One region of the Carbonatibacter coralli genome, then DNA from elsewhere that is predicted to be linked to it. Evidence: predicted binding sites of a transcription regulator. Region 1 holds the regulator's gene; each other region holds the start of a gene.

Region 1 (3,210 bases):
ATGGATGAGCCCTGTTCAGCGCTTGATCCGATCGCGACGGCAAAGATTGAGGAACTGATTGACGAACTGCGCGAGCGCTACACGATCGCGATTGTGACGCACTCCATGCAACAGGCCGCACGTGTCTCGCAGAAGACAGCCTTCTTCCACCTGGGTGAACTGGTTGAGGTCGGTGACACGGACCAGGTCTTTACCAATCCTGTCGATGGCCGCACGCAGGGTTATATCACTGGTCGATTTGGCTAGTCAGAACAAGAGTTTTCCGGTCATTATGACTTGATCAGCAGGGGCGAGTGGCCCTGCAAGCTAAAGGATTAACCTGAATGAACACAGGTCACATTGTAACGTCCTTCGACAAGGAACTTGATGATATCCACACCCTGATCATGCGCATGGCAGGGCTCACGGAGAGTCAGTTTGCCGAAGCCCTTGATGCCTTGTGCCGGATGGATGCCGAGCTGGCGCAGAAGGTCCGGGCCAATGATGCGCAGATTGACGATCTGGAGCGGGAGCTGGAGCAGGAAGTTGTCCGGTTGATTGCCCTGAGACAGCCCATGGCAGATGACCTGCGTTCGGCCATTTCCGCCCTGAAGATCGCATCTGATCTGGAGCGGATTGGCGACTATGCCAAGAACATTGCCAAGCGCTCGATTGCGATTGGCCAGGTTGACAGAAAACCATCCTTTTCCCCGATTGCACGCCTTGGTCGCCTGGTGCAGGCGATCTTCAAGGACACAATGGATGCCTTTTCAAACAGGGACATCAACCGCGCGATCGACATCTGGCACCGCGACGAGGAAGTGGACGAGATGTACACCTCCCTGTTCCGCGAGCTGCTGACCTACATGATGGAAGATCCCGGCAACATCACAGCCTGTACGCATATGATGTTTATCGCGAAGAACATCGAACGCATTGGCGATCACGCGACCAACATTGCCGAGACGGTCTATTATCTGGAAACAGGGGAACAGATCGAAGGAAAGCGACCCAAGGGCGATACGACCGCTTTTGAAGTCTGAGTTGACAGGCCAGGTGTCTTTTGTCGGTTTTCAAGGAAGTCATGAAACTGAAACAAAAGTGTGACAAGGCTTATGTGTTTTGGGAAACTGTGTCTGGTACAAGGTGCGGTTTCCCACAGAATTGATGTTTTCTAGCAGAGAGATGGATGATGAAACCCCTGGCCCTGGTGGTGGAAGACGAAGCAGCACTGACAACCCTTTTGCGTTACAATCTTGAAAAGGAAGGCTTTCGTGTAAACGAAGCTGCCGACGGTGAGGAAGCCCTGTTGAAGGCGAAGGAGGAGACTCCCGATCTGATTCTTCTGGACTGGATGCTTCCGCTGATCTCCGGCATAGAAGTCTGTCGCCAGCTGCGACGCCTGCCGGAAACAAAGGACACGCCCATCATTATGCTGACGGCGCGTGGTGAGGAAAGTGACAAGGTTCGCGGACTGGACTCCGGTGCTGATGACTACGTGACCAAGCCCTTTTCTCCGGCAGAACTGGTGGCGCGTATCCGTGCCGTGCTGCGCCGCAGCAAGCCGGAAACCTTTACCGAAATGCTTGCCTTTGAAGACATCAACATGGATCTGTCTGCCTACAAGGTCTATCGTTCCGGCCGCGAGGTGCATCTGGGGCCGACCGAGTTCAAGCTTCTGCGCCATCTGATGCAGAACCCCGGCCGTGTGTTCAGCCGTGAACAGTTGCTGGACTCTGTCTGGGGCCACGATGTTTATGTCGAGCCGAGAACTGTTGATGTCCATATCCGTCGTCTGAGGAAAGTTCTGAACGAGAAAGGGGAAAAGGACCTGATCCGCACAGTCCGCTCTGCAGGTTATTCCCTGGACCGTTCATCGCCTGAATAGAGAGTTCAGGATGTAGCAGGAATTGAAAAGGCAGCCTTTGGGCTGCCTTTTTTAGTGAATGATCTGCTTTTTCTGGGCTTCCTTTTGTGCAGGGTCTCTGTCCGGCAGAGCCTGCCTGTGATGCCCGCAGTATTCCGGAACGAGTTCCATCAGGATGGCAATTGCATCATCCGTATTTTGCTGATCAATTGCCTTTTTGATCTGATCCAGCTTTTGTGCAACCAGCTTTGCGTCGATAACCCGGGGGGACGCAAGCTGCAGGCTGTCGTGATGCGTTGGCTCAAGGGGTTCTTCGTCGTGGAAAAGCTCTTCGTAAAGCTTTTCACCGGGGCGAAGGCCGGTAAATTCGATCTGGATTTCCTCGTCGGGGACAAAACCGCCCAGACGAATAACCTCCCGGGCAAGATCAACGATCCTGACGGGTTCCCCCATATTCAGGACGTAGATCCGTCCCAGACTCTCCGTGAGGTCGGTAAGACCCATGGTGGCGGACTGGAGGACAAGCTCGACAGCTTCCCTGATGCTCATGAAATAGCGGGTGATGTCGGGGTGGGTCACTGTCAGGGGGCCACCCTCTTCAAGCTGCTTTTTGAAGAGGGGAACAACCGAACCGGTTGAGCCGAGCACATTGCCGAAGCGCACGGTGACAAAGCGGGTTCCCTGTTCGTTGTTGCGGCTTTCAATATCCCGGGACTGACAATAGATTTCTGCCAGTCGCTTGCTGGCGCCCATGATGTTGGGTGGATTGATGGCCTTGTCGGTCGAGATCAGAACCATTGCCTTGACCTTGTGGTCCCGGCAGGCATCAGCAACATTCCTTGTGCCGACAACATTGGTGTTCAGGCCTTCCAGCGGGTTGGCTTCTACCATCGGGACGTGCTTGAAGGCTGCGGCATGAAACACAACGTCGGGTCTTTGCCGGGTAAAGATATCCTGAATCTTTGCCCTGTCCCTGACATCACAGAGCAGGCTTTCCCTCGGAACCTCGTTTCGGGCCTGATGGAGCTCCATGTCAATGGCGTAGAGGTTGTACTCGCCGTTGTCGACCAGAACGAGTTTTCGGGGCAACATGCTGGCAATTTGCCGCACAAGTTCGGAACCGATTGATCCCCCCGCTCCTGTAATCAGAACGGTTTTGTCCTGGATCATCTCGCGGATGGCGGCACGATCAAGCTGAACCTGCTGACGCCCCAGCAGGTCTTCAATGGCGATTGGCTGAACCTTCAGATTGCTTTCATTGCCTGAATCAAGCGTTGATTCCTTGGGCAGTCGTTCCAGCTTGATTCCCAGTTTGCTGGTTTGCTCCCGCAGGTGTTGCATGGTTTCGCGGTCTTCCAGACGTG
Region 2 (3,210 bases), on a different contig from region 1:
CGCCGCACGGGAAGAAATGCAGCGGCTGAAAACCGTGATCGAATGGGAACTCGGGCACAGCCTCTGCAACACTGTCGAGGAAGCCAAGATCGCGCTGTCCTCGCAGGATCAATGGAGCATGAACCTCAAAGCCATTGAGCACGGGCTAGAAACATCACTGGACCTGCAGGAGGTTTCTGAAATCCTTCAAAGCGATCTGGACCGCTTTAACAGGGCCATCACAGAAACGCTTCAACTGGGCAATATTCGCGCAGATCAGGTGTCACATGCAGTTATGACCGGTGGCTCAACCAATCTGACAGCATTGAAAGATGCAACCCGTGCCATGTTGCCCCGTGCCCGAATGGTGGAAATGGACAAGCTCTCGGCCGTTTGTCAGGGACTGGCCCTCGAGGCTCTGGAAGCATAAAAAAGCCTCCCTTTTCGGGAGGCTTTTTCCGGTGGACAGATCAGTGTCCGGTTGCAGCATACTTCATAACATGGAAGATGAAGTTCTGTTCAACAGTCCCGTTGAGCAAATGAGCCCAGGGACCACGGGCATAGACAGCCACATCAACAGCAGAGTGGGTCTCGTAATCCATCGGAATCAGAGCCTGCTGGATGTAATCCGGATCAACAGCTTCTTCCTGTGTCACAACCGGACGGGATCCCTGCCCGCCTTCGGACAGAATGGAACCAATACCGTTCAGGTAACCCACGACAGAATAGGGCTTCCCGTCGTTGGCAAGGTTGAGTTCACCGGTGTGCTTCACACCGTTGTTGTCCACGCCGTAACACAGACCCGTAATGGGTGTTCCACGACCGCAGGTTCCGTTGAAACCGATGGAGTGGTCATGGTCAGCCGTCACAACAATCAGCGTTTCTTCCGGATTGGTCATTTCCATGGCAACCCGGACAGCGTCATCAAAGGCCACACCGTCAGTCACAGTGCGGTGCACATTGCCATCATGATTGGCGTGGTCCACACGTCCGGCCTCAATGGCCAGGAAGTAGCCGTCTTGATCATTCGAAAGAGCCCTGATCGCTTTCTCCGTCATCTCGGCAAGTGACGGCTCTCCGGCACGATCGTTTTCATACTTCATGTGAGAGGACTCAAAGAGAGCGAGAACAGGAGAACCATCCAGTTTCAGCGCATCCGCCGTTTTGCTGTCCCAGGCATACTGGACGCCATTGGCCTTTGCTGCCTCAATCAGGTTCTTGCCGTCTGTACGCTTGCCGTTCTTGCCCTCATTGTCCCTTGCCTCTTTCGGCAGGAAGTGACGACGACCGCCGCCCATTGCCAGATCGACAGTTCCCTTTTCCATCGCAGAGATCAACTGCGATGCAATATCGGGAGTTGTACAGCCTTCAGGCAGCTTGGAATCGTCTTCGTGGTTCCTGTCAGCCGCATGGGCGTAAGCAGAAGCAGGCGTCGCATGGGTCAGACGCGCTGTGGTCACAAGACCAACGGATTTTCCGGCATCAGAGAGAATTTCCGCAATGGAGGCAACCGACGCGCTTTCAACAGTGCTGCAATCTCCGCGATTGAGCGTTTCATCCACACCGATCACACCCGCCTTGGTCTTCACACCACTGAAAAGCGCAGTGGCTGTTCCCGCTGAGTCAGGTGTCTGTGCATTGACGTTATAGGTCTTCACCAGCGCCAGATGCGGCAACTGCTCCTTGGACATAACGTTTTCATCACCAAAGCCACCCTTTTGCTGGCCCTGATAGATACGCGTTGCATAGTTGCTGCCAACACCATTTCCATCTGCCACCAGAACAATGACATTCTTGGCCTTGCCTGTGATTGGCGCCACAGCCATTTTGGCTTTCAGTTCCTGTTGCGCAGCCTTGTACCAGTCGTTGTTTTCCTGTGGAAGATGGCCATCGGCAAAGGCCGCTGTTCCCAACAGACTCAAAGCTGTTGAGGTGATAAGAAGGCGTTTCATATCTTTATCCCTGTTTTTATTTGTTAAGCGAGTAAGGAGTGCAACACACAAGCAGCTGCTTACAGCTGTAAACTTTACAACAAATCCTCTGTCACAAAACTTACAAAATTGTGATTTCGCTATAAAACTTATGGATACAAAACAGGGGATGTCCGTAACATCCCCTGTTTCCGCGAGTTGACAGCCATCAGATCAGAACCGCACCCGCAGTCCGACACCGACTTCGCGGGGATCCCCGACGATGGAAAAGGCCGTTGCAGTGCCGTGCTGTCTTTTTTCGAGTTCATAGAATTCGTCAAAGATGTTCGTCACATAGGCAAAGGTTTCAATATTCCTGTAGCTGTAGGAAAGCCTGGCATCCGCCACAAAGAAGGAATCAACCCTGTTGATCTCTGTATTGGCATCATCCGAGAAGTAACCATCACTCAACCGGCCATTGGCCGTAATTTGCCAGCCTTCGAAGGGGCGATAGTTCACACCGAAGGTCGCATTGTAATTCGGCGCACGCTGAAACTCGTTCCCGTTGACAACAGTCGATGAGCCCTCAAAGCTCTCGATTTCTGTCTGCAGCAGACCCATGCCACCAAAGAAATCCAGTTCTTTCGAATGATTGTATTCAAAGGACAGCTCGGCACCGAAAGAGCGCGCATCATCAGCATTGTCGAGCTGGGTCACACCATTGACCACAGAGAGACGCTGGGCATCCTTGAAGTCAGTGTAGAAAATGTTCGCATTGGTCCGAAGACGGTTGTCCAGCCAACTCGCCCGGGTGAAAAGCTCATAGTTGACAAGCGTTTCCTCGTCGAAGGTGTCCGGCGTGAAGGTCGTAAAGTCCAGCGTCGCTCCTCCGGGATTGAACCCTTTTGAAACGCTCGCCCCGATGGTCAGCTCATCGTTTACATCGTAGGACAGAGCCGCTTTGGGCAGGAAGGCATCGAAGCTTTCCTCATAGTCCAGAGCGATGGCAACCAGCCCGTTCCGGTTTTCACCAACGCGCTTTTGTCTGTCGTACTGATAGCGAAGCCCCAGTGTCAGATCCAGAGCCTCTGTAAAGGAATAGGTCACCTCGCCAAAGAGCCCGAAGCTCAACTGCTCGTCATCATAGTCCGACTCACCGGTTCCGAAGGTGATAATGGAGGTGTTGAAGTAATCCTCCTGGTCACTTTTCAGCACAGAGGTACCGATCAGGCCCTTGAAAGGCAGGGTAACCGGATCAAAGTCGAGGTAGAGTTCGGATGCATATTCATCAAGCTCGATATCTGTATTGCCATAACCCGGC
Region 3 (3,210 bases), on a different contig from region 1:
CATGGCACTGCGTGAGCCTTCTCTGGGCCCATGTTTCGGTGTCAAGGGTGGCGCTGCCGGTGGTGGTTACGCCCAGGTTGTTCCAATGGAAGACATCAACCTGCACTTCACAGGTGACTTCCACGCGATTGGCGTTGCACACAACCTGCTGGCTGCTCTGCTTGACAACCACATCTACTGGGGTAACGAGCTGGGTATTGATTCCCGTCGTGTTCAGTTCCGCCGCGTTGTTGACATGAACGACCGCGCGCTGCGTACAATCACCAACTCCCTTGGTGGTGTGAGCAACGGCTTCCCGCGTCAGGACGGCTTCGACATCGTTGTGGCTTCCGAGATCATGGCGATCTTCTGTCTGGCAACTGACCTGAACGACCTGACAGAGCGTCTGGGTAAAATGGTTGTTGCCTACACCCGTTCCAAAGAGCCGATCTATGCACGTGACCTGCAGGCTCCAGGTGCGATGGCGGTTCTGCTGAAAGATGCGATTTCCCCGAACCTCGTACAGACACTGGAAAACAACCCTGCGTTCATCCACGGTGGTCCTTTCGCGAACATCGCGCACGGCTGTAACTCTGTTATTGCAACCAAGACAGCTCTGAAACTGGCTGACTACGTTGTAACAGAAGCCGGCTTCGGTGCGGACCTGGGTGCAGAGAAATTCTTCGACATCAAGTGCCGCAAGGCTGGTCTGAAGCCATCTGCGGTTGTGATTGTTGCAACTGTTCGTGCGCTGAAGATGCACGGTGGTGTTGCCAAGGCTGATCTGGGTTCTGAAAACGTTGAAGCTGTGACCAAGGGTTCGGAGAACCTGGCGCGTCACATTGCAAACGTGAAGAAGTTCGGTGTTCCTGCTGTTGTTGCAATCAACCAGTTCATCACTGACACAGACGCTGAAATCGACGCTGTTCGCGCTGCGTGTGAAGCTCTGGGTGCGAAAGCAATCCTGGCGAGCCACTGGGCGAACGGTGGTGCCGGTACTGAAGAGCTGGCGAAGCACGTTGTCGAGCTGGTTGAGTCCGGTTCTGCAGACTTCAAACCTCTGTACCCTGATGAAATGCCACTGGTTCAGAAGATTGAAACCATTGCGACCGAAATCTACGGTGCTGCAGGTATCTCCATGGATGCTGCCGTTGAAAAGCAACTCGAAGAGCTGCAAAAAGACTACGGTCATCTGCCAATCTGTATGGCGAAGACACAGTACTCCTTCTCTACAGATCCTTCTGCAATGGGCGCGCCTTCCGGTCACACTGTACCGGTTCGCGAAGTTCGCCTCTCTGCAGGTGCAGGCTTCCTGGTTGTTGTAACTGGTGCGATCATGACCATGCCTGGTCTGCCACGCGTACCGGCTGCGAACAAAATCTTCCTCAACGACGAAGGCCAGATCGAAGGTCTGTTCTAATCGTCCGGAAGCGATCCGCTACATGGGAAAGGGCACCTGTTTCAGGTGCCCTTTTTCTTTTGTATGAAGGAGTTGGCAGGTTGTGCAGAAGGGCAAAATTGCACAAAAGACTGGTCAGACGCGCCAGACTGTGATTCACTGTTTTGCAGGTGATGGACAAAAAGCGGATTGCTCCCCCTGTACAAGAATCCGTGTGATGACAGGAGTAGCCCTATGGCATTAGGTGGTCGCAAGCCTTCGCAGAAATGGGACAGCCGGTATATCCGCCTCGCCCGAGAGGTTGCCAGCTGGTCCAAGGATCGCTCGACACAGGTCGGTGCTGTAATCATTCTGGCGGATGGAACGCCGGGTCCCTACGGTTTTAACGGTTTTCCCTCTCAGGTGAATGATGACATCGACGGGCGGCATGGCCGTCCGGTCAAATACGACTGGACCGAACACGCCGAGCGCAATGCAATCTACCATGCCGCGCGTGTGGGGATTTCGCTGTCAGGGGGATCTGTCTATGTCACACACTTTCCCTGTCCCGATTGTTGCCGTGCCATTATCCAGTCCGGTATCAAAGCCATTATTGTCGATGGCCTGAGCAAGCAGGACAGGGATTTCACAACGCGCTGGGAAATTGCCAAGACACAAACGGAAATGCTCGACGAGGCCGGCGTGGCCTGGCGTTTTGTCGACGTTGTCGAGGATATTTCCTGAATTGTCGACAGAGTGTGTCACTGGGAGTTGATCGGATGGGGCGGAATAAAACGAGCCGCTCTTTCAGGGATTTGTCGTGCTGTTCCTGTCTTTTGGGAGTGGTGTTGTATGGCATTGCAGGAGTGTTTTGATGGATATTTTTCTTTTGATCGCCTTTGTGACGACAACACTTCTCTTTGTTGCTGTTCCCGGGCCTTCAGTCGCCTTTGTCTCTGCGCAGGCCGTCCGCTATGGCCCAAAGGCCGCAACAGTCGCTGTTGCCGGTGATGCCTTGGGAACGGTTGTTCATATTACTGTTGCTGCCTGGGGATTGACGACACTGATTTCAATTTCTGAAACTGTTCTGCCTTTTTTGCAGATTGTGGGGGGATTGTTTATCATTTACATGGGCATCCAGGCCTTTGGAGCCGCTCGCAGTTCCGGTGATTATTCTGCCGTTGCCAATCACAAAACCTCTTTCTGGGCAGGTTTTTTCGCATGCGTCACCAATCCCAAAGCCATTGTTTTCTTTGTCGCTCTTTTTCCCGGATTTGTTACGCCAGAGCATAGCATCCTGCTCCAAAGTCTGGTTTACGGTATAATCTTTCTGGTGCTGGATGCGCTCTCTATTTTCGGGTATGCCCTGTTGGCCATGTACGCAGCACAAAGGGTTTCAGCCCGATGGCTAAATGCGGAAGTGTTCAGTGGACTGGGACTGCTGGGGGTTGGCCTTGGTATGGTCGTAAAGGGGGTTCGCGAAATACCCTCAGACTGAATGAGCCATTGAGGTTTAAGCCCCGATTGCGCTGTCGTGGAAAGCTAGTCCTCACTCTTTTCCCACAGGCGCAAGGCCCACATCAGACCGATGATCGAGCCTTTGACGTTTGGCATGATCAGGAGAGTCAGCAGCAGCGTCAGGGTTGGCCAGAGGGCCATCTGGGTCCAGAGGCCCAGCGGATCATTCCGTTCAAAGAAAAAGATCATGGGAACAATAATGTGCCCGACAATGGTAATGGTGACATAGGGCGGGAAGTCTTCTGCCTTGATCTTTTCCAGATTTTCGTGGCAGTTGCTGCAAACCGGATTGACGGAAAGATAGCCCGAGAAAACCCGTGACTGTCCGCAACTGG

The links. The regulator PhoB, encoded in region 1, activates phosphate uptake and scavenging genes when phosphate is short. The targets are predictions, from matches to a motif close to TNTCATAAAACTGTCA.
Region 2: the regulator PhoB is predicted to act here: its motif matches at 2,021-2,036, upstream of AAAH10_RS15070 (alkaline phosphatase).
Region 3: the regulator PhoB is predicted to act here: its motif matches at 1,453-1,468, upstream of AAAH10_RS05695 (deoxycytidylate deaminase).

What each region holds. Positions count from the first base shown of each region.
Region 1 covers NZ_JBBUTJ010000001.1:1,010,740-1,013,949, reverse strand. Annotated here, with positions in the region: gene pstB (phosphate ABC transporter ATP-binding protein PstB) at 1-246, shown strand, start outside; gene phoU (phosphate signaling complex protein PhoU) at 324-1,022, shown strand; gene phoB (phosphate regulon transcriptional regulator PhoB) at 1,172-1,867, shown strand; gene AAAH10_RS04665 (polysaccharide biosynthesis protein) at 1,919-3,210, opposite strand, start outside.
Region 2 covers NZ_JBBUTJ010000009.1:7,125-10,334, reverse strand. Annotated here, with positions in the region: gene AAAH10_RS15075 (Hsp70 family protein) at 1-409, shown strand, start outside; gene AAAH10_RS15070 (alkaline phosphatase) at 450-1,931, opposite strand; gene AAAH10_RS15065 (TonB-dependent receptor) at 2,124-3,210, opposite strand, start outside.
Region 3 covers NZ_JBBUTJ010000002.1:53,818-57,027, reverse strand. Annotated here, with positions in the region: gene AAAH10_RS05700 (formate--tetrahydrofolate ligase) at 1-1,399, shown strand, start outside; gene AAAH10_RS05695 (deoxycytidylate deaminase) at 1,613-2,101, shown strand; gene AAAH10_RS05690 (LysE family translocator) at 2,232-2,855, shown strand; gene AAAH10_RS05685 (DUF983 domain-containing protein) at 2,900-3,210, opposite strand, start outside.